One region of the Lactobacillus gasseri ATCC 33323 genome, then DNA from elsewhere that is predicted to be linked to it. Evidence: a T-box and tRNA genes for the amino acid it is inferred to sense, from the RefSeq annotation. Region 1 holds a T-box; the other regions hold tRNA genes.
What was found. The T-box of region 1 lies ahead of leuS (leucine--tRNA ligase). A T-box ahead of a tRNA ligase gene usually reads a tRNA of that ligase, here a tRNA-Leu.
Positions count from the first base shown of each region.

Region 2: it has a tRNA-Leu gene. The T-box ahead of leuS (leucine--tRNA ligase) is inferred to sense a tRNA for this amino acid. The anticodon was not compared.
Region 3: it has a tRNA-Leu gene. The T-box ahead of leuS (leucine--tRNA ligase) is inferred to sense a tRNA for this amino acid. The anticodon was not compared.

Region 1 is NC_008530.1:484,518-495,720, reverse strand. Features, by position in the region: gene LGAS_RS02285 (D-alanyl-D-alanine carboxypeptidase family protein) at 223-1,149, opposite strand; gene LGAS_RS02280 (L,D-transpeptidase) at 1,182-1,859, opposite strand; gene LGAS_RS02275 (NAD(P)H-hydrate dehydratase) at 1,865-2,710, opposite strand; gene LGAS_RS02270 (hypothetical protein) at 2,756-3,502, opposite strand; gene LGAS_RS02265 (DUF2974 domain-containing protein) at 3,575-4,708, opposite strand; gene LGAS_RS02260 (putative polysaccharide biosynthesis protein) at 4,814-6,472, opposite strand; gene leuS (leucine--tRNA ligase) at 6,574-8,988, opposite strand; T-box leader at 9,032-9,232, opposite strand; gene LGAS_RS02250 (phosphatase PAP2 family protein) at 9,233-9,940, shown strand; gene LGAS_RS02245 (MDR family MFS transporter) at 9,988-11,203, opposite strand, start outside.
Region 2 is NC_008530.1:1,504,060-1,515,262, reverse strand. Features, by position in the region: gene LGAS_RS07500 (CDP-glycerol--glycerophosphate glycerophosphotransferase) at 1-145, shown strand, start outside; gene LGAS_RS07495 (oligosaccharide flippase family protein) at 157-1,593, shown strand; gene LGAS_RS07490 (glycosyltransferase family 32 protein) at 1,590-2,291, shown strand; gene LGAS_RS07485 (SprT family protein) at 2,291-2,749, shown strand; tRNA gene LGAS_RS07480 (tRNA-Leu) at 2,806-2,894, shown strand; gene LGAS_RS07475 (ECF transporter S component) at 2,966-3,583, shown strand; gene LGAS_RS07470 (glycoside hydrolase family 73 protein) at 3,585-4,211, shown strand; gene pcrA (DNA helicase PcrA) at 4,310-6,553, shown strand; gene ligA (NAD-dependent DNA ligase LigA) at 6,593-8,599, shown strand; gene LGAS_RS07455 (CamS family sex pheromone protein) at 8,622-9,761, shown strand; gene gatC (Asp-tRNA(Asn)/Glu-tRNA(Gln) amidotransferase subunit GatC) at 9,772-10,074, shown strand; gene gatA (Asp-tRNA(Asn)/Glu-tRNA(Gln) amidotransferase subunit GatA) at 10,074-11,203, shown strand, end outside.
Region 3 is NC_008530.1:1,442,025-1,453,227, forward strand. Features, by position in the region: gene LGAS_RS07125 (RluA family pseudouridine synthase) at 1-649, shown strand, start outside; tRNA gene LGAS_RS07130 (tRNA-Leu) at 686-769, opposite strand; gene LGAS_RS07135 (Y-family DNA polymerase) at 915-2,234, shown strand; gene LGAS_RS07140 (hypothetical protein) at 2,227-2,610, shown strand; gene LGAS_RS07145 (NUDIX domain-containing protein) at 2,636-3,160, opposite strand; gene LGAS_RS07150 (aminoglycoside 3'-phosphotransferase) at 3,359-4,144, opposite strand; gene LGAS_RS07155 (serine hydrolase domain-containing protein) at 4,144-5,181, opposite strand; gene LGAS_RS07160 (hypothetical protein) at 5,576-5,947, opposite strand; gene LGAS_RS07165 (SNF2-related protein) at 5,947-7,839, opposite strand; gene LGAS_RS07170 (ParB N-terminal domain-containing protein) at 7,820-9,112, opposite strand; gene LGAS_RS07175 (type III restriction-modification system endonuclease) at 9,114-11,203, opposite strand, start outside.

The sequences.
Region 1 (11,203 bases):
AGTTTCCCGCGGTACCACTCTATTTGATACAAAGTATCCGCTTATTAATTGATTTTAAAATTATAGTTAAACACGCCTTCGTATTGCTCCATTGCCTAACTCACACCAACCATAGACTCGCTGAAAATAGATTAAATATTACTACTTTTAACTCTTTATCATGAAAATTATATCAGCAATCTTAACCAAAGTGCAATATTAAAACGAATTCATAGCTAAATTTTAATTAAAAGAATAATTTAACAACTTTTTTGTTTCTGAAAAACGCTCATTATCATTTTGAGCACCCAAAATTACTGTAATTACTCTCTTATTATTTTTATCTACTGTGCAAGTAAAGCAAGAGCCAGCTCCATCAGTTGTTCCGGTTTTCAAACCATCGACAGGATAATTAGGATCATAGTCTGAAAGCCCATTTAGCATCTTATTGCTATTAGTCATCAAAGTATTTCTAAAATAAGTTTTTGCTACTTTAGTCGTATTTAAAACTTCAGGATAATCTGTAACTAGTTTTCGCGCAATAATTGCCATATCATTAGCACTCATTTTGTTTTCAATTGTCGTTGTCATCCCTAAGAAATTTTTCTTTTTCTCTGGTAAACCATCAACCGTCACAAATTTAACATTATGAAGTTTCCATTTATTAGCTTGCTGCCGCATTTGATTTAAAAAATTAGTCTCATTTCCACTGACTGCAATTGCTAGCATACGAGCTGCATTATTAGCTGATTTTATCAAAGCTGCATCATACAGCTCTTTAACAGTATATTTTTGACCTAGATTAAGCGGTACGCTGGCATAATCAGGATTAGAACCTAAGTTAATGATCTCTTGAGTGGGACTAACAGTTGTATCCCAAAAAATTTTCTTTTCTTTAATTGCTTTTAGAGTTAAATAAGTAGTTAACAACTTAGTCATTGAAGCAATTGGCAAACTTTGATTAGCATTTTTAGCGTAGATGACGTTTCCATTCTTGGCATCAATTGCTACAGCGGATTTAACATTTAAGTCCACTTGATTAGCATGATAATTTGACGGCATGCTATTCGGACCAAAGTTGTTTTTCCACAGCAAAAAACAAACAGCAATTACTACTATTCCTATTATCCACAAGAAATTTTTCTTAGACTTTTTCTTTGCATGTCTCATCCTGTCACCTATTTCTTGTTATGTATTTTAACTTACTTATCTTTTACTACAACTTTTGTGCCTACAGGCAATTTTTCATATAGCCATTTAGAATCAGGAATGCTCAAGCGAATGCAACCATGAGAGGCTTGAGTTTTACCAAGTTTCTTTGCTTCATTCTTCATGATTTTATTATTACCATCTGTTGGGACTGAATGAAAAAGATAAGTTCCATGGCCGTGCCAGCTAATATAAGTACGTGCGCCAACCTGGAGACTCTGGTTAAAAAAGGTTGCTCCTCTTTCAGCTTCGACAGCATAAGTTCCAGTTGGTGTTGCAGATTTTCCATTATGATATACACCACAAGAGGCAAGCATTGTATAGACTGGCTTGTTGCCATCCATAATATAAACACGATTGCCCTTAATTGACACTCTTATCCACAAATTACTTAAACTTAATAAATCAGGATGTGCCTTACTTTCGCTTTTAACCTTCCAGCTGCCAGCTGGTTGTAAATCTTCAGGATCAGAATATGGTAGGTTGGAATTCTTTTGTGTAACTTTTTTAACTTTTGGAGCCACTTTTTTGGTTACTTTACTGTTTACTATTTTATTTGGAGTTGCAAGCGATACATTACGATGAGGAAATAAAATAATTGCTAATACTAAAATAGCTAGTATTGTTCCAATAATTAAAACAGAATTTTGATATCTATTTATCTTTTTCATTTTATTCACTTCTCATATTTTCTCATCATTGCGGGAATAAGTGCTGACAGCTGTGTCGGTCGAACAATATATTGTTTCACTGCAATTTCATCAGCAGTTATTGAATGGAGACCCACAGCACCTGCGACAGTTGCTAAATTAGGTGTAAATTGTCCGCAGAAACCACCAATAATTCCAGCTAAAGTATCTCCCATTCCGTCAATCGCCATTCCGGGATTACCAAAAGGATTCTGATAGATATTTCCTGCTTGATCGTAAACTTTAGTATGGTTAGATTTTAATACTAAAATTGCATTTTTCCTGGGAACTAACTCATTTAAAAAAGCTTGATTCAATTGATCAGTCTGATCAGCAATTTTTATTTTACTTAATCTTTGCCATTCCATCTGATGAGGTGTAAAAATTACTAATTTTGAGTTTACTGGCAATATGTCTTTTTGCTGACTAATTAAATCAAGTGCACTTGCATCTAAAATTAATGTTTGCTTTAAGGTAATGCTATCTCTAATAAGAGCTAAAATATCGCGTGCCTGATCATCTAAACCAAGTCCCATTCCGCAAACTACTACATCAGAACTCACAATTAGATTTTTTAACTCATCTCTTTTTTTCCAATCAAGAGCCATAATTTCAGGATCTCGTGTATGTAAAGCGCTAATATTTACTGAATCTGTCGCCACAGTAGTCAAGCCAGCACCACTGTTTAGCGCTCCTTCTGCAGACATAATGAGCGCACCACCATATTTTTTACTTCCGCCAATTAATAGTACTCGCCCATAGTTTCCCTTATGTGTAGCACTTTTTCGCTTTTTAATTACTTCAGATATTAGTTCTTTTGAAATACTTTTCATTTTAATCTTATCCAAAAAAGCCCATCTAACCGATGAGCTTCAACCTTATAATTTATCGTTATTTTCTTTTTCTGCAAGTTCAACAGCATATTTTGTTAATTTATCAGCAGCTACTTCTCGTGCATCTGTTTGAACGCCTAAAGCATAATGCTCAAAATTATCTTTTAACTCTTCAGAAATTGAATTTTCATATTTTCCTAGTTCGCTATCACTAAATGGCTTAAGGAAATCAGTTATATTGTCAAACAAACGCTCCATTGCATAACGAAGTTTTTTATCATCAACATGCTTATTCGATGAAATTTGCTTTTTAATTCTTTCAAGGCTGTGAATAGTATGTGGGAGTAAGATATATTCATCTTTTCTTCTTTGCCAAACAATAACACCAGCAGTTTCGATGTCATTTAAATTATTTTGCACTTCATCTAAATTACTATCTGCGCCAAAAGAATAGCTTAATGAATTGTCATCTAAGTAAGCTGAATAATTATCATGCTTGTCATCGACGCTCCCATCATAGTTATCCAAAAAGTCACGTGCTGCATTAATATCATGTTGCACTTCTCTCTTTTGAGCGACACTCAAATATTCTGGATCATAATCTTGATAAAGATGCGTACCTTCTTCAAACTGAACTAGAAGTTGTTCATCTTGCGAAGCTTTTAAGATCTTATCTATCTTTTTATATGTATCGGTTCCTAAATAGAAATCTTTTTCATCAATATCAAAATTGAAATTGTTATAACAGGTATCACGCAACCCTAACAAGGTCATATATGTATCTTTTTTCAATTTTGTCCACCTCTTTCAATCGTTATTTTACTCTTTTTCCAGATAAAGCGGGGAATTTTTAATTTATTGTTCCTATCGCCGTTGTTCATCTAAAATGTTTTTAAAATTCATCAGATTATTTCTTCGCTGCTCACTGAGTGTTGTTGTACCTGAGTTAACATACGCTTGAAACAACTTCCTAATTACTGGCTCCCACACTTCTTTTTGACCGGAACTATTCTTAATTAGTCGAGTAGCCAATTTGTATGTGGTTTTAGGCGTTAATATATTTTTAAAGTAAATTTGATTAGTATCACTAACAGTTAAATACAACATTTCAATAAAATCTCTTCGTTCAGTATCAGTAGTATTTTTTAGCCATTCAGCAATTGCCTTCCAAGAAATTTCAGACGTGCTATCTAGTTGTTTTAAAGTCACAAACTTGTCATTTTTAACGCGCCAATTAAACATGTCATGCTGAAGGATATTCACACCGGAAGCTGCTACAATTGTGCAATAATCTTTTTCTCCAATAAGATCATCTTGAAGTATTCCAATTAGAGAGCCCTGCGGGATATATTTGTGAATCTTACCTTTTAATTTTAAAAATTTACTTTTTAATCGCGCTTGGTTATGAAAGCCAGGTCCATCAAAGCAGTCAATTCTGACGATATTAGCCAGATCGAATTCTTTTAAACCTAATGCAACAGCAAAAGCTAAATTACCTCCTTTAGAATGACCACCAATATAAAATTTCCCGGGAAATTTATCTTTAATTTGGCGATAATATGAACGAGCAAAATAATGAGCTGGTACCCAATCCCTAAACGACATATTAAAGTTCTCTTTCCAACCAATAGTCGTCGCTGTTGTTCCACGGTAAGCAACATAATACTCACCGTCAGCAATATTAAAGGTAACAGCATTAAACTGCATTTGTGTTTTTGCATCTACCTTACTAACGGCTCGATACCAAGCTACATTTTTAAAACGTGGATTTTTAATCATAATCTTGATTAATTTTTCAGTATTTTTTCCACCGAGATTTCCTTGCGTTAAAGTTTTAATTTCATCATCTGAAGTCAAATCTCGTAAATTAGTAACTTGAGGAAGAAGTTCAAAATTGCAATATGCTAACTGTGAAAAGATCATGCTATCTATCTCATTTAAAGAAACTTCACTAAAGCTTTTTCTTTCTTTTGCAGCATATACAAGCATATTATCCATTTTTTCTTCCTCACTTTCTCTAAAATATTATATAATGAACTTCCTTGGCAGGGGCAAAAAAGGAAACTTAGCTATAATTACTAAGTTTCCTTTTTCTCTACATTCTTAAATTCTAATATGCAATCTTGCTAATACCCGGTTAACCTTTGGTCCAATGATCTTTTGTGCTAAACCAAATTTCAATGATAGGAATGCATACAAAATGCCACCAATGGCAACAGCAAGTATTACTAAAATAAAGGAAGTTGGACGCCGTTCAGGCGAAATGATTTTTCCACCAAAATCAACCACTCCAGTAACTACGACAAACATAGCCATTGAGAAAATTGCAATTCCAATGAATCTTCTCGATGTGCGACCACTATTATATTTGTATCTAACCTTTAAATGTTTCAAGGACAGCCAAATAGTGATAATTAATCCAATATTTGTAGCTAAAAGTGGCCCATATACCTTAAATAATTGAATCATTGGTAACTGAACCGCAAATTTAATAATGATTCCCAAAACTAAGTATTTTATTGCTAGTCCATTTTCTGATAAACCTTGCAAAATTGCCATTAAAACCGTAAAAAGTCCAAGACTGATTGCTGTAAAAGATGACAAATATAAGACATTTGAACCTAATGGATCATAGCCATAAAAAATCGTATAAATTGGTGTTGCAATTGCAGCCATCCCTAAAGAGGCGGGAATCATCACAAATAGGAATAATTCCAATGTGTTCTCAATTTGACTAGAAATGCTTGCATAGTCGCGTCTTGCATGAGCACCCGATAAAAGAGGAATGGCTGTTACTGACATCGCAGTAGCTAAAGACACGATAATCATGATTAATTTATTGGCATTTAATCCAAATAAGGCATACCATGATTCAATTTGATCAGAACTTGCATGAACAAACATCGCAATCATTGGGTGAAACGTATATTGGTCAATCAATTGAAATAGTGTAATTCCTGAATCAATGATAATAAATGGAATTGATTGATTAATAATTTCCCAAAAAATTCCAGCAGTTGAAATCTTAATTGCATGATTTGAATGCTCCATCAATGCATTTAATTCATTTCTTCTACGGTATAAGAACCAAACTAAAAGCAAAATTCCAAATACTGCACCAATAGCTGCAGCTAGATTTGATTGAACAACAGCATGAACATAGGAACCATGTTGAACTTGCATGATGATATATGCTGTTAAAAGCATCCACAATACACGAGCTAATTGTTCAACAAATTGAGACATAGCTGGTGGCATCATGTCTGCATAACCTTGGAAATATCCACGCATAATACTCAAAATTGGAATAATTAAAACTGCATAAGATAAACTTCTCATTACAGCAACTTGTCGTGGATCACTTTCTGCCCCATGTAAGAGTGCACCAATAATATTGTCAGTGGCTAAAATCGGAGCACCAAAGTACATGATAGCAGCACAAATTACGCCAAAAATTGCCATCAAAATTAAGCCACGTCTAAACAGCTTACGTCCAATGTCATATTCATTTAGAGCATTATATTTCGCTACTTGCTTAGCAACTGCACCAGGAATACCAGCCGTAGAAATAATGATAAATAAGCTATAAATATTATAACTTTTCGCTGTTAGGGCATTAGCAATATTTCCATGGCTTCCCATCCAGGCATACCAAGGAATAATATACAATGCACCTAAAATTCGTGACACAATAGAGCCAAAGGTCATCCATGCGGAACCTTTGACCATTGTCTCTTTAGTATTTTTAGTATTATTTTCCATAAAAATAAATTTTCCCTATATCCAGTTAAGCGTCTGAATTATATATTACTCATTAATGTAAACAGTATTTACAAATATTAATTATTTAGGAAAAACTTAAATTACTTAGCAACAATGTTAACGATCTTGTTTGGAATAACAATCACTTTCTTAACATCTTTTCCATCTAAGAATTTTTGAACATGGTCAAGAGAAAGAGCTTCTTTTTCTAAAGCATCTTTAGCAGAATCTTTAGCAGCCTTAAATTTTCCACGAAGTTTACCATTAACTTGAACCATAATTTCAACAGTTGATTCAACTAATTTAGCTGGATCATATTCTGGCCATTTAGCATAAGAGATTGATTCATCATGACCAAAGACTTGCCAAATTTCTTCCATCATGTGTGGTGCCACTGGAGCAAGCAACTTAACAAAACCTTCAGCATATTCACGTGGAATAGTCTTAGCCTTTTGAGCAGCATTTATAAATACCATCATTTGACTAATTGCTGTATTAAAGTGTAAGGCATCAAAATCTTCTGTAACTTTCTTAACGGTTTCAGCATAAACTTTATCAAGTTCACCGTCATTTTTGTCAACAATTCTTTCTTGCGGAATTGCTTTTAAGTCGAGATCGTTAACAAATAGACGCCATACGCGATCTAGGAACTTCTTAGTTGAAGCTGGACCATTGTCATCCCAGTCGATTGAAGCATCAAGTGGGCCCATGAACATTTCATACATTCTAAGTGAGTCGGCACCATATTCATCAATCACATCGTCTGGATTAACTACGTTACCCTTAGACTTAGACATCTTTTCGTGATTCTTCAAAATCAAGCCTTGGTTATACAAACGTTGGAATGGTTCCTTGGTTGGTACAACACCTAAGTCATAAAGTACCTTGTGCCAGAATCTAGCGTAAAGAAGGTGACGAACTGCGTGTTCTGCACCACCAATATAAAGGTCTACTGGAAGCCATTTTTTAAGTAAGTCATAATCTGCTAATTCTTTATCATTGTGCGGATCAATATACCGTAAGTAGTACCAAGAAGAACCAGCCCAGTTAGGCATCGTATTAGTTTCACGCTTACCTTTTCGACCATTTTTATCAACAACATTTACCCAGTCAGTTAAGTTAGCAAGTGGGCTTTCTGGAGTACCAGATGGCTTAATGTCAGTTGCATGTGGCAGACGAAGTGGTAATTCATCTTCAGGAACTAATGAAGTAGTGCCATCTTCCCAATGAATAACAGGAATTGGTTCACCCCAGTAGCGTTGACGAGAAAAGTCCCAGTCACGAAGTTTATAGTTAACCTTCTTTTGACCAGCATTGTGATCTTCAAGCCATTCAATCATTCTCTTCTTAGCTTCTTCATTATCTAGGCCGTCTAAGAAGTCCGAATTAATATGCTTACCATTACCAGTGAAAGCCTCTTTTTCTAAATCTCCGCCTTCAATAACTCGGTTAATTGGTAAACCAAATTTAGTAGCAAAAGCATAATCACGATCATCATGAGCTGGCACTGCCATTACTGCACCAGTACCGTAACTTGCTAGGACATAATCAGAAATCCAAACTGGAACTTCCTTGCCATTAACAGGATTAATTGCGTAAGCACCTGTAAATACACCGGTCTTATCCTTATTCAAATCAGTTCTTTCAAGGTCAGACTTAGATTCAATTTTCTTAATGTAAGAATCAACTGCCGCTTTTTGCTCAGGAGTAGTGATTTCTTGAACTAATTTACTTTCAGGAGCAAGCACTGTGTAGCTAACACCAAATAAAGTATCTGGACGAGTAGTAAAGACATCAAAAGTCTTATCACTATCTTTAACCTTAAAAGTAACTTGTGCACCTTCTGAACGACCAATCCAGTTACGTTGCATTTCTTTAACCGGTTCTGGCCAATCTAAATCGTCTAGATCTTCAAGTAAGCGATCTGCATAAGCAGTCATCTTAAGCATCCACTGACGCATATTACGACGGTAAACTGGGTAACCACCACGTTCAGTTTTACCATCAACGATTTCTTCATTGGCAACAACTGTTCCTAAATCTGGTGACCAGTTAACAGGAACTTCAGCTTCATAAGCTAAACCTTTTTTGTACATTTGTTCAAAAACCCATTGGGTCCACTTGTAGTAATTAGGGTCAGAAGTTGTTACTTCGCGATCCCAATCATATGAAAAGCCAAGCTTATTAAGTTGTTTTTTAAAGTTAGCAATATTTTCTTTAGTAACTTTTTCTGGATCTTCACCAGTCTTTAATGCGTATTGTTCTGTTGGCAGGCCAAAAGCATCCCATCCCATCGGATGAAGCACATTATAACCTTGTGCTCGCTTCATTCTAGAGATAATGTCAGTTGCAGTATAGCCTTCTGGGTGTCCTACATGAAGTCCCTTGCCAGATGGAAATGGGAACATATCTAAAGCATAATAATTTTTCTTCTTAGGATCATTTCCTGTCTTAAAAGTATCATGCTCTGCCCAATATTTTTGCCACTTTTTTTCTACGGTTTTGTGATTGTACACCTAAATCTCTCCTTAAAATTAAAAAACGCCCTATGATAAAAAATCATAGGACGAACTTCATTTTCGCGTTACCACCTAAGTTCCACACAGATTATGTGTGACACTCATGCCCCTTAACGCGGAAGGCAAACGATAGACTTATCATTAGGGTAAGTTCACAGCACAACTGTTAAGCTTTGCACCTAACCAGCTCATCTCTAAAAACAATTATGACTTGTTACTACTCCCTAGTCTTTATTTTTTTATGGATAATGATTATAATTTACCACATCTACTAGAAATTACAAGGGGAGAAATTTTTTTGAAAAAGAAAGATAACAATTTAGTCGTTCACGACACACTGGTTCCAGGATTTATTTTTTTAATTCTCTATGTAATCTGGGCCCTCTTAGTCATATATAAAAATCCATTTATTCATTCTTTTGACCAAGCAATTATTCATCTTATTTCTAATAACAACCCAGTCAGCGTAGCAATTGCAACTAAGTTGACTGTGATTGGGAATACTAGTACTTTAACAATTGCAACTATTGTTTTATTCATCGGCTTGCTTATCGCCAAAAAATTTAGTTATGCTTTCTTTTCGGCTGGATTAATGATATGCGCCAATGGCTACAATTGGATTACTAAGCATGCAGTTGAACGTCATCGTCCTTTAGTTCATCACCTAGTTTTTGCAGATGGTTATAGTTTTCCATCAGGCCATTCTGTTGGCAGCGCAACTTTCTTCGGAATTCTAATTATTTTAACTATCTTATTAGTCAAAAATAAATTTTGGCGCACTACGCTAATTACTATTTGGCTTATTTTTCCACTGTTTATCGGTTATACTCGAATCTTCTGCCATGTTCATTATCCTTCTGATGTAGTCGGTGGGTGGCTAGAAGGTACTACTTTTGTTCTGCTAGGCTTTTCAGTTCTCTACCATTCTTACTTAAAAAAGCATAAATAAAAAACGCTAACTGAGATCTAATCTAGACTAATCTCAGCTAGCGCTTTTTATTTGGCAATTTTCTTTTGCCTATAGAGTTGATTAAGAATCAAAGATAAAACAATAACAATTAGAGAAACTACATATACAGACTTTAACCCGCTCAATAATACTTGTCTTAAACCAGGTATTAAATTAGCTGCTAAATGTTTAGCCTTATCAGCAGAAACAATATCATTCATCATCTTTTGCGTTAAATTTGGATAATGCGCTAAATGTTTGGCTACGACCATATTAAAAGTAATACCATAGATCGATACCATCATCGTCTGTCCTAAATATTTCATTAGTGTATTAAAACTAGTCGCAACACCAATCTTATCGCGTCCAACCAGTACTTGAGAGCGAACTTGTGAAGCTGTAGTAATAGCCCCAAAAGCTGTTCCGTTAAAGGCCGCAATTAGACAAAATACCCAAAACGATGTGTAAATTGGAACTAAAATTAATGCTAAATCGGCAATTATCAAGATAAGCAACATATAATCATATGTTTTCTTTATCCCCCATCGACCTAACATACCACCAATTAAAAATGAGCCTACGATCCACATTAAAGAACTTGGTGTTACTGCAAAGCCAGCAACAGACGCACTTGTAGCATTTATCCCTTGCATCCAGGTCGGAATGTAAAATTCAAAACCAATTACTACGCCAGAAATAAGTAGTGTAATCAAGTTAATCATTGTAAATTCTTTACTACTCAACATATCTAATGGCATAATTGGATCTTTTGCCCTTTTCTCAGTTTTGAAAAAGATAATAGCTGAAATAATAATGATAGCGACTAAGCCTAGTAAGACTAAATTTAAGCCATCTTCTAACTCTTGTAAAAATATCATTAAAGCCAACAAAAAGATAACCAAGCAAGTTGTTCCTTTTAAGTCTAACGTAGAATTACTGCTGGTTTTCTTTTCTTTTAAGAAGAAGATGACCAAAAGAAAGGCTATGATTCCTAATGGCACATTAATATAAAAAATCCAATGCCATGAAAGATGCTGTACAATAAATCCACCTAGTAAGGGAGCAATAACAGAAGCTACTCCCCAAAAGCCTGAGTTCAATCCTAACATCTTGGCTCTTTTTTCAAGCGTATATAAATCAGCGATGATTGTAACTGCCACTGGCTGAACAGCACCTGAACCCAATCCCTGAATCACACGAAAGAGGATTAGTTCTACCATATTTTGAGCAATTCCGCAGAGCGCAGAACCAACTACGAAAACT
Region 2 (11,203 bases), 870 kb from region 1:
ACAAAAAGAACTTCTGCAAGTTTTAAGGCATCCTGACGATCATCAATATAAAGAGCAACGTTTTTATTGGCGTGAGTTAATTGATGAGGTTGACAATCTTAATTCTTGCGAACCTATCTTTAATTACATGACAAAGAAGTTTTAGAGGAAAAAGTAGTGAAGCGAACTTTTCTTAATATTTTATATAATGCGGTCTATCAGATCTTTTTAGTTTTAGTACCGTTAATTACAGTTCCATATTTATCTCGGGTTTTAGGACCTAAGACTTATGGTATTTATGGCAGTGTAAATAATACAGTACAATTTCTGATGGTATTTTGTACTTTGTCAGTTTCTTACATTGGAATTCGAACTGTTTCTCGAACTAGAACTTATGGTACGCCCCAAGAGTTAACAGAAGCTTTCTGGGGTTTATGGTATTTTCAAGCAATTGCTGGTTTAGTGACTATTTTAATTACTTTACTAATTACCAACATTTTTCATATTCAATACTGGAACTACTTAATCTTAATGGTTCCATATTTGATCTCGGCTCAAGTCGATATTTCTTGGTTTTTCCAGGGACTAGCTGATTTTGGTCGAGTAGTGCTAAAAAATACTGCTGTTAAGTTGGCTAGTGTAGTTTTGATTTTATTATTAATTAAGTCACCAGCTGATCTTTGGAAATACTTTTTAATCATGTCAGTTTCGACAATGCTGGGATCTTTTGTCTTTTGGCTTGATATTCATCGCTATGTAGGCAAACCAGTTGACCATTTTTATAAATATAAGACCACTATTGTTTCAATCATTACCTTGATGATTCCGCAGATAGCGACGCAAATTTATACGTCGCTTGATAAACCAATTTTGGGCTTTTTTAGTAATTCAACGCAGGTGGCCTTTTATGATAATTCGCAGCGAATTTCTAATATGATCTTGGGGGTAATTACTAGTATTTCTTTAGTTATCATGCCGAAGATGGCTAGTGAAGAAAAAGAAACGCAGAAAGTTGTCTTAAAGAAGTCACTGGAAGCAACAACGATGCTTGGAACCTTATTTGCAGTCATTATTATGGCTAATACCAAGCAATTTGTGCCATTTTTCTTCGGTCAAAAGTTTATCCCAATGACGCCTTTGATGTTCTTCTTTGCATTAACAATCATTATGATCCCGATGGGTGGAGTATTTGCTAATCAGTTTGCACTAGCTAACAGGAGAGACAAAGAATATGCGATTCCAGTTGTGATTGGAGCAATTATCGAAGTTGTCTTAGCAGCGCTACTTGATCGACCATATGGAGCCAGCGGAGCAACAGTGGCAATTTTAATTACGGAGTTTGTAGTGCTAATTTTGCGGCTTTGGATCGTGAGAGATGATTACAGTTTTAAAAATGCGTTTAGCGACGTGCCAAAGTACTTCTTGATTGGAATAATTACGTTAATTGCAGGGATGCTCATGCCTAATTTAATTAGGTCGAGCTTTGTAAATATGGCTGTTAAGTCAATTTTAATGTTAATTATTTATGCTGGAATTATGTTTATGATGAAACTTGATTTTAATCAAGATATCATGGATTTTATAACCCGCTTTCTTAGAAAGGTAAAAAGATGATTCCTAAAAAAATTCATTACGTCTGGGTAGGAGGCAACCCTAAGTCGCCATTAATTAAAGAGTGTCTTGCGACTTGGAAAAAGAAGTTGCCGGACTATGAAATTATTGAGTGGAATGAAGATAATTTTGATATGCATGAAAATCGTTATCTTGAAGAAGCTTATCAAGCTAAAAAATGGGCCTTTGTGTCTGATTATATTCGTGCTCGTGCGATTTATGAACAAGGCGGAATTTATTTAGATACGGATGTTAGAGTTCTTAAGAAGTTAGATCCACTTTTAAAGAATCAGGCGTTTATTGGCTTTGAAAATAATGACTACTTGTCAGCTGCTATTTTTGGCGCAGAAGCGCATCACCCATTTATAAAAGACATTCTTGATTATTATCAAGACAAAGAGTTTACTTTTGATGAAAATAATCAAATGGCTGGTGTGAATAGTTTGTCTGTAACTGATATTTTAAAAGAAAAATACGGCTTAAAAATAGGTAATAGCGAACAGCTTTTAAAGGACGGGATTCATGTTTACCCAGATGGCTTTTTATGCAATCCAAGTAAAGACTCGTATTCAATTCACTTGTTCACTGGTACTTGGATAGATGGGCAGCAATCAGTAAAGCAAAAAATTGTGATCGGTCTAAAGAGAAGGATATCCTCTCCAAGACAGGCAAGTTTATATCAAAAATTAATTCGAAAATAATGAATCAAGCAGACTTACAAAAATTAGTAGAAGAAATTTCATTAAAATATTTTCACCTTCCTTTCAGGCATGAAGTTAAGATTAATAATCGCATGACAACAACTGGAGGTAGATATTTCCTCAATGACCATCACATTGATATTAATGGTCATTTTTTAGATGAAAAATATCGTTCAGACTTAGTGGGAATAATTAAGCATGAGTTGACGCATTATCATTTACACTTGGCAGGGCTTGGCTATCAGCATCGCAATCGTGATTTTAAGAATTTATTAGCTCAGGTTGGTGGTAGTCGTTATACGCCTGATATTGGTTTAAGACGCAAACAAGTTAAAAACTATCTTTATGAATGCGAAGACTGCCATTTTCGATATCCTCGTGTTCGTAAAGTAAACACAAGAAGATATCGCTGCGGCAAATGCGGTGGAAGACTGAAATTAGTTAGAAGAAATAAGTAAAAAATAAAATTTCCATTTGCTAAAAGAAAAATTATTTGGTATATTAGTTAAGTACCGCGGGCGTGGCGGAATGGCAGACGCGCAAGACTAAGGATCTTGTGATCGCTTTTAGATCGTGGAAGTTCGAGTCTTCTCGCCCGCACCACTAAGAAAAGGAAGTCGCAAATGCGGCTTCCTTTTTTGTTAAAGTTATACTTGATAAAGCTAGGAAAGACTATGATTAATAAAAAGACTTTTAGAATCGCCATTAGTGCTATTTTTGTTGCAATTATTTTGGTTCAAACTTTTGTTCCTTACATTGGCTACATTAGAATCTTACCGGGATTACCTTCAATTACAACTATTCCCCTAACCGTTGCTTTAGCTGGTTGCTTAATGGGACCTGGTTTTGGTACGTCGATTGGTTTATTTTGGGGTTTATTAAGTTTATTTGTCGCTTATACGCAACCTGGCGATATTGTCAGCATGTTGCTGTTCCGAAATATCTTTATTGCTTTAATTCCACGTGCAGCAGCTGGCTTTATTGCTGGGATGATCGGTCAAGCTGCAAGAGATGAATCAAAACTTCAAAAGACAATTGTTTATACAATTGCTGGCTTATGTACGTCACTTGCTAATACTTTATTGGTGATTAGTATTACTAGTTTATGGTTTATGAATAATCCAGCTGCTTTACTTCAAAGCTTAGGTCAAACTCAAAATTCAGCTCCTTTAATTGCAATATTATTAAGTGTTTTAGGTGTTAATGGCGTTGTAGAAGCAATCTTTACTGCTATCCTTACTCCAGCAATTACAATGCCTTTGAAGCAAGTAATGAAAAGGAAGATGAGTTAAAATGCCACGTAGACGCCGTCAAAAAAATATTCAATATGTAATTGCAAGAGCTTTTGCTATTTGCTTTACTTTGGTAGTAATTTTATCAGGCTTTTTGTACTGGCGTCACGAGGTCGCAGTTAATGAACAATTAAGGCAAGCGCGATTAGAAAAGGAACGTGCTCTTCAAAGTAAAGAAAGGTTTATTAAAATAGTAGCTCCGATTGCTCAAAGAGCAGATAAGCCTTATGGTTTATTTCCAAGTGTTACCATTGCGCAAGCATGCTTAGAAAGTAATTTTGGTCAAAGCGAACTTTCAAAAAAATATTATAATTTGTTTGGCGTCAAGGGAACTGATCCTAATACTAGTCGGGAGTTGACGACTTCAGAGTTTGTTAATGATCACTGGGAAACTGTAACTGGCCGTTTTCAAGTTTATAATTCTTATGAAGAATCTATTCAGGCACATACGCGGCTATTTGTGAATGGAACTAGCTGGAATAAAAATCAATATCAGCATGTTTTAGCTGCTAAGGATTATATAAGTCAAGCGCAAGCTTTAGAAACAGATGGTTATGCGACTGATCCAGGTTATGCCAAAAAGCTAATTGATTTAATTAAAGAGTTCAATTTAACGCAATATGATTAATTCTAAAACGATGATAGTTAAGGTAAAAGCTATCGTCGTTTTTTGTTATAATAGACAAGTCTATTTTAGTGTTTAGGTTATCAGGAAAGAGAGAAGCAATGAGCGAAGAAACAATTCTTGCAGAATTAAATCCGCAGCAAAAAAAAGCTGTGCAGTGTACTGAGGGTCCACTTTTAGTAGTTGCTGGAGCTGGTAGTGGAAAAACATCAGTTTTAACACGTCGAATTGCCTATTTAATTGAAGAAAAAGGCGTTGCGCCATGGAATGTCTTAGCCATTACTTTTACCAATAAGGCTGCAACTGAAATGAAAGAACGTGTCCAAAAACTTTTAGGGCCAGCTGCTGATAGTGTTTGGATGTCAACTTTTCACGCCTTATGCGTGAGAATTTTACGCCGTGATGCAGAAAAGATCGGTTATTCTAATAACTTTTCAATTGCTGATTCGGCGGAACAGTTAACTTTAATTAAGCGAATTGAAAAAGATCTTAATATTAATCCTAAAATGTATGATCCCAAAGCAATTTTAGGTGCTATTTCTAATGGTAAAAATGACTTGCTTACACCCAAAGATTTCAAAGCGCAAGCAACTAGTCCCTTTGAAAAGGTAACAGCGCAAGTTTATGCGGAATATCAGCACCGCTTAAAGCGTGATCAAATTATGGATTTTGATGACTTGATTATGCAAACGCTAGTCTTGTTTAAGAAAGATAAAGAAACGCTTCATTATTACCAAAATAAGTTCCGCTATATTTTAGTTGATGAGTATCAGGATACAAATGAAGCTCAATATCAACTTTGTGTGGCACTAGCTGCTCAGTATAAGAATATTTGTGTTGTTGGGGATGCGGACCAGTCAATCTATGGTTGGCGCGGAGCTAATATGGAAAATATTCTTAATTTTGAGCATGACTATCAAGATGATGAAGTTAATACGATTAAACTTGAACAAAATTATCGTTCGACTGGTCATATCTTAGATGCTGCTAATTCAGTTATTAAGAATAATCAAAATCGTAAGCCTAAAAAGCTTTGGACTGATAAGGGCGATGGTGATAAGATCAACTATTATCGTGCTCAAAGTGGTAACGATGAAGCACTCTTTATTGTTTCAAAGATCAACGAAGAAATAAAAGAGCATCACAGAGACTACAAGGATTTTGCGGTTCTTTACCGCACAAATGCTCAATCTCGTAACGTCGAAGAAGCTTTAGTTAAATCAAACATTCCTTACCGAATTGTTGGCGGTCATAAATTCTATGATCGAAAAGAAATTAAAGATATCTTGGCCTATTTAAAGGTTGTAGCAAACCCTGCTGATTCGATGAGCTTTAATCGAATTATTAATGTGCCTAAGCGTGGATTAGGGCCAACAACGATGGCTAAATTTAACGGCTTTGCTAATGATAATGACTTCACAGTTGAAGAAACATTTAAGAATTTAAGTTTAGCACCAATTACAGGTCGTCCGGCTAAGACTTTAGCAACTTTTGGGACTGCTTTAAAGGATGCAATTGAATACAGTAAGACGCATAGCGTAACTGGTTTAACTGAAAAATTACTAGCTGACTTTGGCTATAAAGAAGCTTTAGAGAATGAACATACAATTGAAGCCGATACTAGATTAGAAAACTTGAACGAATTCTTAACCGTTACTAAGCGTTTTGATGATAATTATGAGCCAGAAGATGAAGATTCGACTGCCTTAGGCGATTTTCTTTCAGAAATTTCACTTTTAAGCGATCAAGATGATTTAGAAAATCAAGATAATCAGGTAGCTTTAATGACGCTTCATGCAGCTAAAGGATTAGAGTTTCCAGTTGTCTTTTTGGTTGGCATGGAAGAAGGACTTTTCCCGCTTTCAAGAGCGACAGGCGATCCAAGTGAACTTGAAGAAGAACGTCGTTTAGCCTATGTAGGTATTACCCGTGCTGAAAAGAAACTTTACATCACGAATGCCTTTTCTAGAACGATGTACGGCCGTCCGCAAAATAACCAGCCATCTCGCTTTATTGATGAAATTGAAGATAAAGATCTAGAATTTGTTAACCAAGTTCAGTCTAATTCTGCAATGTCGATTCCTTTTGCTAAAAGTAGTGAACGTGCAACTTCTCAAGTTTACCGTCCAAAAACTAGAATTGAAACTGCTAAGAAGGCTAGCGGTGCAGTTGGTGCGGACAAGAAGTCTTGGAATGTTGGCGATCAAGTTTCTCATAAGGCCTGGGGAAAAGGCGTTGTCGTCAAAGTTAACGGCAGCGGAGAAGATATGGAATTAGATATTGCTTTTGCTAGTCAAGGAGTAAAGCGCCTTTTAGCTGCCTTTGCACCAATTAAAAAGATATAATGAGATTAAAGTAGTTTGATTTAGATAAGGACTGAGATAATGGCAGTTTTAACTCACAATCAGGCTTCTCAGAAAGTCGATGAATTAAGAAAAAAGCTCGATGAATGGGCAGAAGATTATTACGCAAAAGACGCACCAGTAGTTGAAGATGCGGTTTACGACAAGGCTTATCAAGAACTAGTAGAATTAGAAAAGCAGTTTCCTGACCTAGTAACATCTGACTCAATTACGCAGCGAGTTGGTGGTGAGATCAAGAGTGACCTTTCTAAAGTGGAACATCCCGTTCCAATGCTTTCAATGGGGGATGTTTTTTCAAAAGATGAGCTCAAAGAATTTGATGAAAGAATTACAAAGCTAGTTGGTCATCCTGTGGCTTACAACGTTGAATTAAAAATTGATGGCTTATCTTTGTCGTTAGAATATACAGCTGGGAAATTAACACGTGCATCTACTAGAGGAAATGGCCGTGTTGGTGAAGATGTGACAGCTAATGCTAAGTTTATTAAGGATATTCCCCAAACTTTGCCTGAGCCTTTAACAACTGAGGTTCGCGGTGAATGCTACATGGAAAAAGAAGCATTTGCCAAATTAAATGCGGAACGTGATGAAAAAGGGGAGCAGGTATTTGCTAATCCTAGAAATGCAGCTGCTGGTTCTTTAAGGCAATTAGATGCGCGGATTACTAAAAAGAGAAACTTGAGTACTTTTATTTATACTTGGGTTAATCCGCCAAAAAACATTACTAGTCAGCACCAGGCAATTGATGAAATGAATCGCTTAGGTTTTCACACCAATCAAACTGGCCAGCGTCTGGAATCAATGGATGAAGTATTTAAGTTTATTGATGAATATACTGCTAAGCGTAACGATTTAAGCTATGGTATTGATGGAATTGTTTTAAAAGTTGACGATTTGAGCTTACAAAATGAATTAGGAAATACCGTCAAAGTACCGCGCTGGGAAATTGCCTATAAGTTTCCTCCTGAAGAACAAGAAACGGTAGTCAAAGAGATTGAATGGACAGTTGGTCGAACTGGAGTAGTAACGCCAACTGCGGTAATGGATCCTGTTCAACTCGCTGGTACTGTTGTTTCACGCGCTTCTTTGCACAATCCTGATTACTTAAGAGAAAAGGGAGTACGGATTGGCGACACAGTTAAATTGCACAAGGCTGGCGATATTATTCCAGAAATTTCTAGTGTCGTTTTAAATAAAAGACCTAAAGATAGCGAGCCTTATCAGATTCCTAATAAATGTCCATCTTGTGGGCAAGACTTGGTTCACTTACAAGACGAAGTAGCACTTCGCTGCATCAATCCAATGTGTCCAGCACAAGTTGAAGAAGGAATTATCCACTTTGCTTCACGCGGTGCGATGAACATCATGGGACTAGGTCCGCGAATCGTAAAACAGTTAATTGATAAGAATTTTGTCAATGATGTAGCCGACTTATATCATTTAACTAATGAGCAATTAAGTCAGTTAGATCATTTTAAAGATAAGTCAATTACTAATTTGTTAACGTCAATTGAGAATAGTAAGCAAAATTCAGCTGAATTATTACTATTTGGTCTTGGAATAGATCATGTCGGTGCTAAAGCTGCTAGATTAATTTTGGAAAAATATAAAAATTTGGAAAAGGTTAGTCAATTAACAGTGCCAGAATTAACAAGTATCGATACAATAGGAGAGACGATTGCGGAATCGTTAACAGCATATTTTAATCAGCCAAGTGCGCAAAAGTTGTTGCAAGAGTTGCGCGACAGTGGATTAAATATGGAATATTTAGGAACTGTTGAAGAAGAAGCACCAGATAATTTCTTTAAAGAAAAGACTGTTGTTCTAACTGGAAAATTATCAGACTTTACTCGAAGTGAATTTACTAAGAAACTGCAAGATCTTGGAGCTAAAGTAACTGGATCAGTATCTAAGAAGACAGACTATTTAATTTATGGTGCAGATGCCGGTTCTAAGAAAGATAAGGCTGAAAAACTTCAAGTTCCAATGTTAACTGAACAAGAAGCAATTGCAAAAATTGAAAAATAAAGAATTAAGAAGGAAAAATAAATTGAAAAGATTTTTGCAAATAGCACTGCTAGTAGCAACTGGTTTGAGTTTAAGTGCATGTGGCAATTTAAAAAATTCTGATCTTGCCAATAATCCCACAACTTCAACAACTAAGAAGAAGAGCTATCAAACGACTAGTACAAATAAGAATGGTTATAATGTTCTTTTAAAAGATGGTGAATATGTAACTAGTCCTATCGAAGGTACAACTGAAAATACTAGCGATAATAATGTTGATGGTCGTGCTTTAGAATCTGGATTAATAAACTTATCTCAAAATACTTTTTCAAGTAGTAAGTATGTCTTCCAAGAAGGGCAAAAAATTTCTGTGGCAGATGCGACCGATTGGCTAGGAAGAAAGTCTAAGAGCAATGCAGATGGTTTAAATGCAGAAAAGAGTACCAAAAAAGATTCGTATAATCCGATCATTTTAGACCAAATTTTGGAACAAGATTTTTTGACTAAATCTAATTCTAGTTACAAAATGGGTGGTATGAGTGTAGGTTTAGCCCTTAACTCAGTTGATTACTATCAAAAAGTTAAAGATGGTCCACAATATCATAAGGATATTTCTCGTGCAGAACAGGAAACTTTTGGTAAGGAAGCAGCTAACAAGCTAGTTTCTTACTTACGTAAAAAGAAGGGATTGAAGGATATCCCAATTCTAGTTGGACTATTTAGTAAGACCAGTAAAGATTCCCTTGTAGGTGGAAATTACTTTGCATATGGAATTGCTAATGCAAATAGTAGTAAAATAAATGATTGGAAAACAGTCAATAATCGTAGTCAAGTGCTACCGACTGTTGGAAGTGAAAAAGCAATTAATTCTACTGATGCAGCTTCATTTAGTGATTTTAAGGCTGCTATTCAAGGATATTTCCCTAATATTAGTGGGGTAACAGCAACTGTTCGTTATCAAAATAAGACCTTGACGCAGATGAACATTACTGTAACTACGCAATTCTTTGGCTATGCACAGATCGAGAGTTTCTCACGACTTGTGCTCTCAGCTGCTAAGAAGTACTTACCTAAAGATGCACCAATAGAAATTAAGATTAATTCTGTTAATGATACACAGGCATTAATCGCTAAGAATTCCGCAGACGATAGTTATTATGTCCACGTCTTTGGCGGTGAATAGGAGGCAAACGGTGAAAATTACAAAAGATGAAATCAATCACGTTGCAACACTATCTCGACTTGAGTTTGGTGAAGACGAAATTGATAAGTTTACTGAACAAATGGGTGACATTATCAATATGGCACATCAATTAGCTGAAGTTGATACTGAAGGAGTTCCTGAAACTGTTCAAGTTGTTGATCGAGAGACTGATTTTAGAGAAGACAAGCCTGAACATTGGAAAAGTCGCGCAGAATTAATGAAGAATGTTCCTGAAAAAGCTGATGGCTTCATTAAGGTGCCAGTAATTATTGATAAGGATGATAATGAATAATGAATTACTTAAATGAAAACATTGACTCATTAAATAAAAAATTACAAGATGGCGAAATAACAGCTGAAGACTTAGCTAAGGAAACAGTTAAAAATATTAAAGAAACAGACAAAAAGATTAATGCCTGGATTACTGTTGACGATGATGCAAAGCCAGCAGAAAATTTAGATTTTGCTAAAAATAAATTGGCTGGTATCCCAATTGCAATCAAGGACAATATCATTACTAATGGTATGAAGACTACTGCAGCTAGTCATATTCTTTGCAATTACATGCCAGTTTATGATGCAACTGTAATTAGCAAGTTAAAGAAGGCTCAAGCAACTTTTGTTGGTAAGACTAACATGGATGAATTTGCAATGGGTTCATCTACTGAACATTCTTACTACGGTGCAACTCGTAATCCATGGGACTTAGAAAAAGTTCCTGGTGGTTCATCTGGTGGTTCTGCAGCTGCAGTTGCTAGTGGTGAAGTTGTAGCAGCTCTTGGTTCTGATACTGGTGGTTCTATTCGTCAACCAGCTGCTTTTAACGGTATTTTTGGTATTAAACCAACTTATGGTCGCGTATCACGTTGGGGCTTGATCGCCTTTGGTTCTTCATTAGACCAAATCGGTGTTATGAGTAAACGTGTTAAGGATTCAGCAGAGGTATTAAACGTAATTGCTGGTCCTGATGAACATGACGCAACTGTTTCAGAAAAAGAAGTACCTGATTTTACTAGCTTCCTAGGTCAAGACGTTAAAGGTTTACGCGTAGCTGTTCCTAAGGAATACATGGATGCTGTTGACGGCGAAATGCGTGATGCTATCCAAAAGCAAATTGATGTTTTGAAGGACGCTGGTGCAGTTATTAACGAAGTTTCTTTGCCACATACTAAGTATGTTGTTCCTACTTACTACATTGTTGCCTCTAGTGAAGCTTCTTCAAACCTTCAAAGATACGATGGTATTCGTTATGGCTACCGTGCAAAGGATACGAAGAACTTATTAGACGTTTACGTTAAATCTAGAAGTGAAGGTTTTGGCGACGAAGTTAAGCGTCGTATTATGCTAGGTTCATTTGCTTTATCAGCAGGTGCATATGACGAATTCTTCAAGAAGGCTGCTCAAGTTAGAACATTAATTTG
Region 3 (11,203 bases), 940 kb from region 1:
TGTCGAAAGTGACCAACAAACTTATCCTGCTAGTGGAAAATTACCTAAAGTCGTATATGAAGATTCAGATATTCTAGTAATTGATAAACCTACTGGGCAAAAAACGCACCCAAATTTAGATGAAAAAGATACTGCGTTAAATGATTGTGCTACTTACCTAGGCTACAGTCCCTTTATTGTTCACCGCCTTGATATGCTTACAAATGGTTTATTATTAGTGGCTAAAAATCCGGCTGTTGTTCCAATCTTAAATCGGCAATTAACTAATAAAACCTTGCACCGCGAATACTTAGCATGGGTTTCTAAATCAAACCAGTTAAAGCAAAGCGGAACAATTTCTTTATCCATTGGGCACGATCCTGACGATCAAAGAAAAAGAATGGTACGCCTCGATGGTCAAAAGGCGATTACTCATTATGAAGTAATTAAAGAATGTGAAAATAAGGAACTGGTAAAACTTACTCTAGAAACTGGGCGCACACATCAGATTAGAGTTCACTTAGCAGCGCTCGGTGCTCCAATTATTGGGGATCCACTATATAATCCAAATTATCAAAATGGGGAAAAATTACAGCTAACTGCTTATCAACTCACATTTATGGGGCCTTTTAAGTTCGAAAGTAAGACTGTTAAATTGATAGAAAAATAAAAGAGATACGCAAAAATGCATATCTCTTTTTTCATATGCCTCAAACAGGAGTCGAACCTGCACTCACTTGCGTGAACAGCGACCTGAACGCTGCGCGTCTGCCAATTCCGCCATTGAGGCAACTTGTAGAACATATCTATCATACCAAAAAGTTGGCAAAATTGAAAAGTCAAATAATTTAAAAATAATCCAAGTTGCATTTGCGAACTATTGTTCGTATAATATCAATTAATAAGAACAAACGTTCAGCTGAAAGGTAATTATTATGTATGACTATCGCTACGAACCGCATCGCTTAATTTTTATGATTGATAATAAGAGTTTTTTTGCCTCCTGTGAGGCGCTTCGTTTAGGTCTTAATCCGATGGAAACCTGTTTAGCCGTTGTGTCTAGACAACCTGACAGTTGCTGGGGATCCGGCTTAATTATGGCAGCCTCTCCTTTAGCTAAGAAAAAATATGGCTTGCATAATGTTATGCGCGTCCGCCAATTACCGCCTAAATGGAAAGCCCCTGATTTAAAGCTAGTTGAACCCCACATGAATCTTTATATTAAGCGCAGCGTTCAAGTCTTAGATATTTTCAGAAAATATGCGGCTAACGAAGATATTCACATGTATTCCATCGATGAAGGAATGATCGACATGACTGATTCTTGGAAACTCTTTGGCAATGGTCCCTATTATGTTGCACGCAAAATTCAAAAAGATATTCATGATGCTTTGGGACTTTATACTACTTGCGGAATCGGTGAAAATCCTCTTTTGGCTAAACTAGCAATGGATAATTCTGCTAAACACAAAAAATCGATGCTTGCTTTTTGGCATTATCTTGACGTCCCCGATACTATTTGGAAAATAGAAAAATTAGAAGATGTTTGGGGAATAAATACTCGCACTGCTAATCGGTTAAGAAAAATCGGAATTAACAATATGTATGACTTAGCTCACTCTAGTCCTTATCTTCTAAAAAAAGAATTTGGAATTATTGGTGAACAATTATTGGCAGAAAGTTGGGGCGTCGACCGTAGTATCATCAGACAAAAATATCATCCCAAAAGTAAAAGCTATGGTAACTCTCAAGTTTTAACGCGGGATTATTTCAATCAACGTGAAATAGAACTGGTCATTAGAGAAATTGGTGAGCAAGTCGCGGCCCGTATTCGCGCCCATAATTTACGAGCGGGCAAAGTTAGTCTGTATATTGGCTTTTCCCTTTTTCAATTGACGGAAACTACTAAACGCGGTGGTTTTGGCGTTCAACGTAAAATTACTCCAACTAATGTAAACCATGACTTAGTAAAAGAACTGATTGCTTTATTTCGCGAAAACTGGCATAGAGAAAGCGTTCGTACGATTAGTGTCAGCTACACCGACTTATCACCTGATGGTACACAACAATTAAATATGCTTGAAGACTTTGATCTGCAAATTAAAAGATATAAATTAGACCACATTGTTGACAAAATACGAAAAGAGCATGGTTTCACTTCGCTAGTCAAAGCTTCTAGCCTACTCAAAGGTGCGACTGCTATTGAACGCAGTAATTTAGTTGGTGGACATAACGGAGGTAACGCTTATGAATAATGCGAATTTTGATAAAGAGATCCAAAATTTTTTCAAAAATTATCACGACCGTGGAATGCAGAAATGGGGTGGCTTTTTCTTAAGTGATCATACTGTTCAAATAAATAAAGATAATCAGAAAGCTAATACTACTTATAAAAAAGAGACAGAAATGGACCTAGAAGAAATAAGTAAGATTTTATTTAAAGCTTTTAGCAACCATTATCAAATTCGATTGCAACTTAAAAATCGTAACTATAATAATGAATTTAGAAAAGATATTACTGGTTTTGTTGATGGTTATCATAATAGTCAGATAATTATTTCAGGGTACGCAGTTGAAATTGAAGATATTAATCATGTGGAAATATTAAGAATAAACAAAAATGAGATATGAACTTGAATCGTCCATATCTCACTTTTTACATATAATTGCTTATTAGTTCTTCTGCTTGTTTGAGAATCGGTAATTCTCGGTTGGTAATCAGCTGTCCCAACTTAGTACTAGTTTGTTTTTTATACGCATCAACCGCTTCTTCATAAGTTAACTTTAACGTTGATAAATGAAAATCTTCAATTTCTGCTTGCGTTAGATGTTTTTCACCAAAAGAAACTATTTTACATAAAAAGTAATTATTAATGTTGTGCCGATGAATTAAGCTATAATAGTCGCTTACTGTGCCAATCTTACAAAGAATATCGACATTTACGCCCAATTCTTCTTTTAGCTCTCTTTTAAGTGCTGTAGTTAGGTCTTCGCCTGCTTCAACTCCGCCACCAGATGTTTCAATGAAGATACCCTTACCGAAATCATCATCTCTCTGTACTCTTACAAAGTAATACTTTTGTTGATCGTCAACTACAATCGCACGAACAATTTGTCGATCATGATCGATATAGGTTTTCGGCCATTGTGTGTCTTGTAATTCGAGGTTTAGTTCTGGCATTTTTTCTCCATATCAACTTACTTTTCGATTTTAATCTTAATTGGCCAAGATAGCTTAAAGTTCTTTATCTTATTTTTCAAAATTTCTTTTGACTCTTAAAAATTATAAAACGTTACAGAAGTTTTAAAACTTTTATTTTTATTTTGATATTCAAACTTTTTCATACTTTCTCCTTACTAGTACCTATTTTTTAATACTTTATCCAAAAACTTCGGCAGCAGCAACAACTTTGATCAATTCTTCATCTACCTTATCTCTACCATAAGCGTCTAAAAAACGATCGCGATATTGATTAGTCTTCAAATTAAACCATAGTGTCCAAACTCCCCAAAACAGATCAATATGGCGATCGCCAACACCTGCGCAATCAAGATCAATAAATCCTGAAAATTTCCAGTTATCCAAAATAATATTTGGTAAACAGTAATCTCCATGCAGTAAAACTTTGCTTTGCAAGGCATCTTTACCTGCTGATAAAACTTCATGAGCTTGTTCAGCTGACCGATAGCCAAAACTGTCTGGAAAACTCGATTTATCATAATTTCCTGTCCGATAATTATTTTCAGCTTTTGCCAAATATTCGGTCGTTCGATTCATCACTGGGCAGTCACTATAGTCTATTTCATGCAATTTTCTTAATTCGGTAGCAATTGTATCGTATAAACGTTTCGGATTAGCTAAATATTCGTTATCGACACAATCTTTACCTACAACCGCTTTTGTTAACAGCCAATCATGATCGTTTGAACTATAATTCAACACTTCAGCGCCTAAATTTTTGGAATGAAAGTATTGCGTCATTTTAGCTTCTTTTTCAAGTGTACCAGTTTTGGCGCATTTTAAATAATAACCGCCATCCCTATCAATAAAATATACACGAGCCTCAGGAGATGACGAACTGTCATAAATATCTGCACCAGCAATCAAATGCTTCAATTCTTGCGGTACTTTATTTGGAATTTTATCAATCAGCGTCTTTTTCATTAAAATAGTCCCGTCCCCATATAATGACGAAGCAAATAATCAGATGCTTTCTTTAATGTTAAGTAATTAATATTATTAGAAAACAGCATAATCATTTCTTTCGTTCTATAGTTTGCGACAAAACAAGAATTATATCCTGGAATACTTCCTTCTGCTCGGATAACATCCCCCTTGAAGTAGACCCCGCCATAGTAAGCGACTGCCTGACGTCTAGCTTGCTGAGCATATTCATTAATCATCTTAGGATCTTTTAACACTTTGTTATACACAAACTTCCAATAATCATTAGGTGATATAAATAAGTTTCCTGCTCCAAAATCAGATGATGTCGTAACAACTACCTTATGCCAGTCAACATTGCTACTCATTGGTTGAGAAACTTCATTTTGCTTAACTTCAGAATAATCCTTAATTTGGTGCAATTTTAATGGCTTAGCAAAATTTTTTTGAATATAGTCGTTATAGCTCAAATGACTTTCCTTACTGATAATTGCTGCTAATAACTCGTAGTCTACATCTTGATAGTCCCACGTATGAAGGTGATCGTTTTGCATATATTTAAGCATATAAGCAATTTGTTCTTCTTGATTTTTAAGCGGTTCAGATGGACGAGCATTATTAATCAATCCACTTGTATGATTCATCAATTCACGAATCGTTATATCGCTGCTGCCTGAAACTTGTGGATAATATTTAGATAAAGTCGTATTCCAACCAAGCTCCTTTTTTTGCTGCAAATTATAAATTGCAGTTCCTGTCATAATCTTTTGCAAGGAAGCAGTTGGAAATAGTTGATCCACATTTACTATGTCATTTTTGTTAGACGTTTCATTATTCTTAATGACAACAGGTTTTCCGTCTTTTCCGCTAACGAGCATCACACCATTGATATGATTCGATTTCATGTAATTTTTAAGCTGTCTTTGTGAGTTTTTAAGTCCAGGATCTATCCTGCTTCCTGAAGGTACAATAAATAAAAACACTGAAAACATACAGAGCGCCAAAAAGATATAGAAGATAATTTTTTTATGATGCATAACTATTCCTTTCATTTACCGCGCAAAGTACAAGATGATATTTTTTGCAGAATTTCCTTAATTACTTTTCTTTAATTGTATGCCTAATCTATCAGTCCTCTCAAGCAACCAGCATAAATAAAAAGTGTACTAATTCCACTTATTTATGGAAAAGTACACCTACTATTAATAAAATTTATTATTATTTCTTCTCAAGCACCGTCACTGCTTCAACATGCCACGAGCTATTATGGTTAATTACACATTCTGGATAAACCGCCACACTAACTAATTTGCTTTGCCTAATAAAAAGCATTGAGTTTGTTAACTCGCTTGCATAACGTCCAATATTGCCTTGATTTTGAGATGAACAGCAAGTTCCAAATTGCTACTGGTTTGCGGGAAAATATGGGACCTAAAAAGGTATCTGATCGTTTGTGGGAAATAAAACATGCATTTCAACAGAACTATGAGCCGAGGTGATTTCAAAAATAAAGCTATGCAAATTCTCCGGAGTAATGTTTCCATCAAACTGTCTAAATTCCCGGATAAAGCCCCTATAATTTGATAAATATTTATCTCTATTTATTAAGCTATCATACTTTGCTTTAGTCAATTCTTTATCCTCGGCACTAATAAATTGCCGTAAGATTCTTGCCATCTCTACTCCCTGCACTATATCGGTATTCATTAATTTCTCTAAACGAGGCTTAAACGACAAGATATATTTAACTCTTTCTTGAAGTTCTTCTAAGGTAATATTTTCATTTGGTTGAATAGTTTTCATTATTTATACCTCCCCATGACAATATCCTTAACTTCTTGCAGATAATCATCGGTATATTCCGGAACAAGCAATTGACCATCAATGGCATCGAGCATGACCTTTTCTTTATCCTTCAGCTTCTTATACACTGTACTGTCAATAAAGCCAGTGTGGGCAACATCACCTTTGGTCATCAAATAATAGTAACGAGTGTATTGATCAGCTGATAGTCCCAATCGATTGATCCGATCCCGCGACTGCAACATAAATGTCAGGTTGAAGTTATATTCAAAGTAGACAGCATCGTGCACAGTTTGATGCAAAGAAATAGATTCACCTAACGTATTAGGATTCGATACCAGTACTTGCGCATCACCAGTACGGAAATTATTAATCATTCCTTCACGATCTTGTTTTGGAGTAGCACCATAAACCAATGTAGTCTTGATTCCCATACCGTTGAGAGTATCGGTAATCTTTTGCATGGTACCGACAAACATCCCCCAAACAAGAACTTTTTTACCCTGGCTAACTAGTTTGTCGATCAGATCAATGCCCAGTTCAAACTTGGGTGACTCAATTTTGGCCAGATTATATTTCTTATAAGCATCCCCACTGCTGGCATTTTCTTTTTCCACAGTTGAGGCTTGCTTATCCCAAACACCAGAATCCGCATCTACAAGACCTAACTCTTTATAGTTAATGTTGGTTGCTAGTAATTCTGGATTAGTTGAAGCTTGCAGCAATCTAATAAAAGTAGCCAAAGTACCATTTTCAGTTTCATAAATAGCCTGTGACAACATCTGCTGATTCTTTGATGGTTCAACTTCTTTAATAATGTCGGGGTCGGGTTTTGGTACATGTAAATCTTCTTTATTGGTCCGCCAGAAAAATGATGACAGTTTTTTGTTCACATCTTCTGAATCAATATTGTTTAAGGTTGTTAGGTCCCAAGCAAAGAAGGATGAGTATTCATCAGGGTACATCAAATGCAAAAAGTTGTAGATGTCTCTAAAGCCATTTGGAATTGGTGTTCCAGTTAAAACGTACCGATAATGCGGTGCCTGACTAAGACTTAGAGCAGCCTTAGCACGCTGACCACCGACACCTTTTACTCGGTGAACTTCGTCAAAAACTAACATAGTTTTAGAATCCAGTAAGTCATTGATGATGTTCAGCTTACTTTGTAAAGATTCATAGTTAATCGTAATCACATCTGCTTGAACCCAATCATGCTTAACTACTCCAGGATTATTATTGTACTTCTTATCCCGCATATTAAGATAATGAAGCTGCCGTTTTGGTCCAAACACAGCTTCAAATTCTGTCCGCCAGGCAGCGAATGCATTTAATGGTGACACTACAAGGAGCTTATCAACTTCATTCACTCTAGGACTAGACAAGTAGGCAAAAGTTCCATACATCATGGCAGTCTTCCCAGCACCAGGAACTGAAAAGTTAGCGGCTCGTTTCATGATAGTCATAAAGAAACTAGCTTTTTCTTGCTCTGGCTTTAATGGCCGCGTAATCTCTTGACTAACAATCGTTTTGAAATTATCAAATTCTTGCTGCCAACGAGGATCACCATCTTTGATAGTTAACCCAGCCTGACTTTGTTCTTTAATGTAATACTGTCGTTGCTGTACAAACTGATCAAACTTATTACTCGTTTGGACTTCGGGTAATCCCTTACGCTTCAGACGACGATTAAGCTTCTTGACTAATTCAAGTAACTGAACATAAGTCAAATCTTGTTTAAATGTTCGTTGTTTAGCATCTTCGAAGTAAGGAGCAAAAATTGCTAAGCCGCGCTGAGCAGTCTTAGTTTTCAGAGTATGGTGATCGTCATCTAATAATTGAAACAGGCCCGCATCATTTTTAATGATAATTGGACTATCTGATTTCGTCTCCATACTTGCTGAACAACTCCTTACTTAATTGATTTAAATCCCGCATATATTTTTGGAGTTCCTTTAACTGATCCTCACTAACCTCGTTATAACGTAAACTTCCAATTAATCCGCCATCTTCATTCAGATCATGGTAGTATTTAACATTCTGCTTGATATTGCGAATGAACTTATCTACAGACTCACTGTTGCGGGCATTTCGCATGTAGGTATCAAATGTATCCCCTAGCGATTCAACCGTTTCATTTTCATCAGTCAAACTCTGCATTAAATCAGAGGTATTCTTAATTTCATCATCCTGGAGAGAGTCGGATAAATCGTCCACCATGTCCGCAACATCATCGTTAAAGTCTTCGTTATCCACACTGTTAACGATATTTTTACTATATTCACGTATATGAGTTCTGGCAGTATTCCCACTAACGCCCACGTGAATTTGATAAAGGATCACGCCAAAGTAAGAATTCATGGTTTCATTTTTACGAACTTGTGACTCTGGATCATCACCAAAATTTTTGGACAGTGACTTACCCATTTCATAGAACAGCGACCAAACTTTGCTTTCTTTGATAATATTAAAGTTATTTTCTGGAGCCCCAATAAACTCTAGAAACTTTTTCATGTAGACCGCACCATCATAATATTTCTTAACTTCTGTCGGACGCATATGTGAGTCAGCTGCATAATCCGCTTGGGTCATAATTGGGTTATCACCACTGGTAGTCTGGTAAATGTCAACTGCCAAATCAACCGGGTCATAATTTTGCCTCTCTTCAACACCCATCTGAATGGCCAATTCCAATTTCTTGATTTTAGCTCGTTCAGTAGTGTTGTCATATGAGAATGGTAAAACAACGGCCTCAAAATAAACCGTTCGTCCAGACGTTTGGTGAATATCACGTAAGGCAGTATAACGACGATTACCATCAACGATCCGACCATCATCAAGAACATAACCATAAACCTGTTGACCAGATTCTTTGATCGATTTCTCAGTCCGCTTTAATGCTGATGAATTATCCTGTTCAATCAACTTAGCAACAAAATTGTTATATTGCGGATCTTCTTGATCATTTGCTGGGTGTAATTCATCGCGATACTGAGAGATTCCGGTCGCAATTCGTCCATTCTTATCGTTGTAATAGACATATTCTAGTGGAATCTTGTAAACATCCAACGTTTCAGAGCTAACCCCATCAACCTTAATCGGTAACTTGGGCTTGGCACCGGTTTTCTCTAACTTTCCCTCTTTAGCTAATTCGATTAGCGACAACATTTCAGTTCAACTCCCCATTTTCCAATTTATTGATCAAATCATGTACTTCCTGCTCGCTAGTAGCCATCTGATAGTAAACTCCAGATTCCTTTAAATGATCGAAGTACTTTTGTTGAATAATCCTTATTTCTTCATCACCTAAACGCATGTTTTCAGCTTTGGCTTCGATCACCAAATAGATTGGCTTACTACCATGTTCAATCTTAAAAATAAAGTCAGGTGTAGTAGTACCGTTATCGAAGCGAGGTATCTTAATTGCCTTCTTTGGTAACTTACCAAAGACACTAATCTTAGGTCCATATGAGCGCTGTAAAATCTTTAATTCTGGATCAGCACTGTCATAACGTAGTGGTGGCCGATCATACAAGTACTTTTCATCAGAAGTTGAATTTGACTGATATACACCCAGGACACTAGCAGGTACTGAATCTACAAATTCATGTTTCTTGGCATTATAAATCGAAGTAGAAGCTGAAAATTTCAAGGGTTCATAACTATAAGAAGTTTTGATTCGTTCGTTAAATTGATTATTAAAAGTTCGAATTAAGTTCCCCAGTGTCTTTTCATTGATGTAGTTAGTATTATTCCTTAACCTCTTAATGGCCTTAATCATTAAGTTGTTCAATAAGTTTACAGATAGATCTGTTTGCTGAGCCAGGATTTTAAGGAACTTACCATATTTCATGGTCAAATATTCAGTATTATAGTCGGCCTGCGTTTCTCGAACAGATGCCGAACTATTATCAGTAACCACTTCTTGGTGGACCATTTGTGGCCGCTGCAGAACGAAAATCTTATTATCGCTATCATTGAAGACATTACGAGCCACAGTTTCAGCATCCTGATTAACCGACGGATCAAACTTTATCATCTGTCGCTTGGCCAACTGCAGCCACAAATTCTTTAGTTGCTGCCAGTTTTGTTTTCGCAGCTTAACCACTGTGTTATCCTTAGAATTCTTATCCCGAACTCTCCCCTTAGCAACTTTAGTCTGCTGTTCAAGTTCTGGATAAAGTTGGCATAACGCATCATAGCCGGACATCGTTTGACCATCAAGTTCAACATTTGCTTTGAACTTGTTAGAACGGGTAATTACATTGTGATCATCCAGGTCATCAAGCAGCTGATCTTCATTGAATTGTGGATCAGCTTTTTGTTTGGCCTGGACAATTAGCTCAATCATATCGTCAGTAAGTTCTTCTTGGTTCAACTTAATTGGTGAATCATCATTGATTTCGCCAACCAGTTTCTGGGCAAAATCACGCTCATCATAACCAATCAAGAATGATAAACGACTTTGCCATTCATCTTGGTTAAGGCGGTGTCCAGTTTCATCAACTGGCAAACGTAAGCCACGACCAACTTCCTGAATCTTACTAATCTCTGAACCGGAAGTTCGTAACTTAGCAATCGTAAAGACATTTGGATTATCCCAACCTTCACGTAACGTCCACTTAGAGAATAGAAAACGGCGCGTCAGCCAGTTGCCATCTTTATCTTTGAAGCTAAGCAACTTTTCCTTATTGCTTAAAATATCTTCAACTTCTGCTTGGATATCAGCATCGGAGCTTCCACGATCTTCGCTGAAATAACCAGCATAGACGTCCTGATGTTCAGACTGTAAGCTCTTTAATGTTGCTTGTAAAAAGGAGTGATATTCCTTTTCTCGGTCATCGATAGCTAATTCATAACGTTCAATTAGTTTCTTCAGCTTCTTGGTTAAAATCTTTTCAAAGTGTTGGGCCAACCATCCTTTACCATTATTTTCCCCACGAAAACTGGAAATACTGTCGATAAAGAATAATGATAGAGTCTTGATTTTAGGAGCATTATCACCCGAATTTAGGCGCAGAAAGTTCTCTTCTTCTGCTTTAAAATGACAATCTAAGGCTTGAGAGATAATTTCATCCTGATAATTCTGAGCAAAGGTACCAGGAATAAGTTTCATATCTTTAGATAAAGCCAACCCATTAGATAATTCACGGTCTGTCCCTCCAGCGTAAGTAATGTTTCCTTCAAAACCTGGATCAACATCTGCTAAGTTTTCGCCCACGCTAAGTTGGTATTCTTTCTTCCCCTTTGTAAGAATAA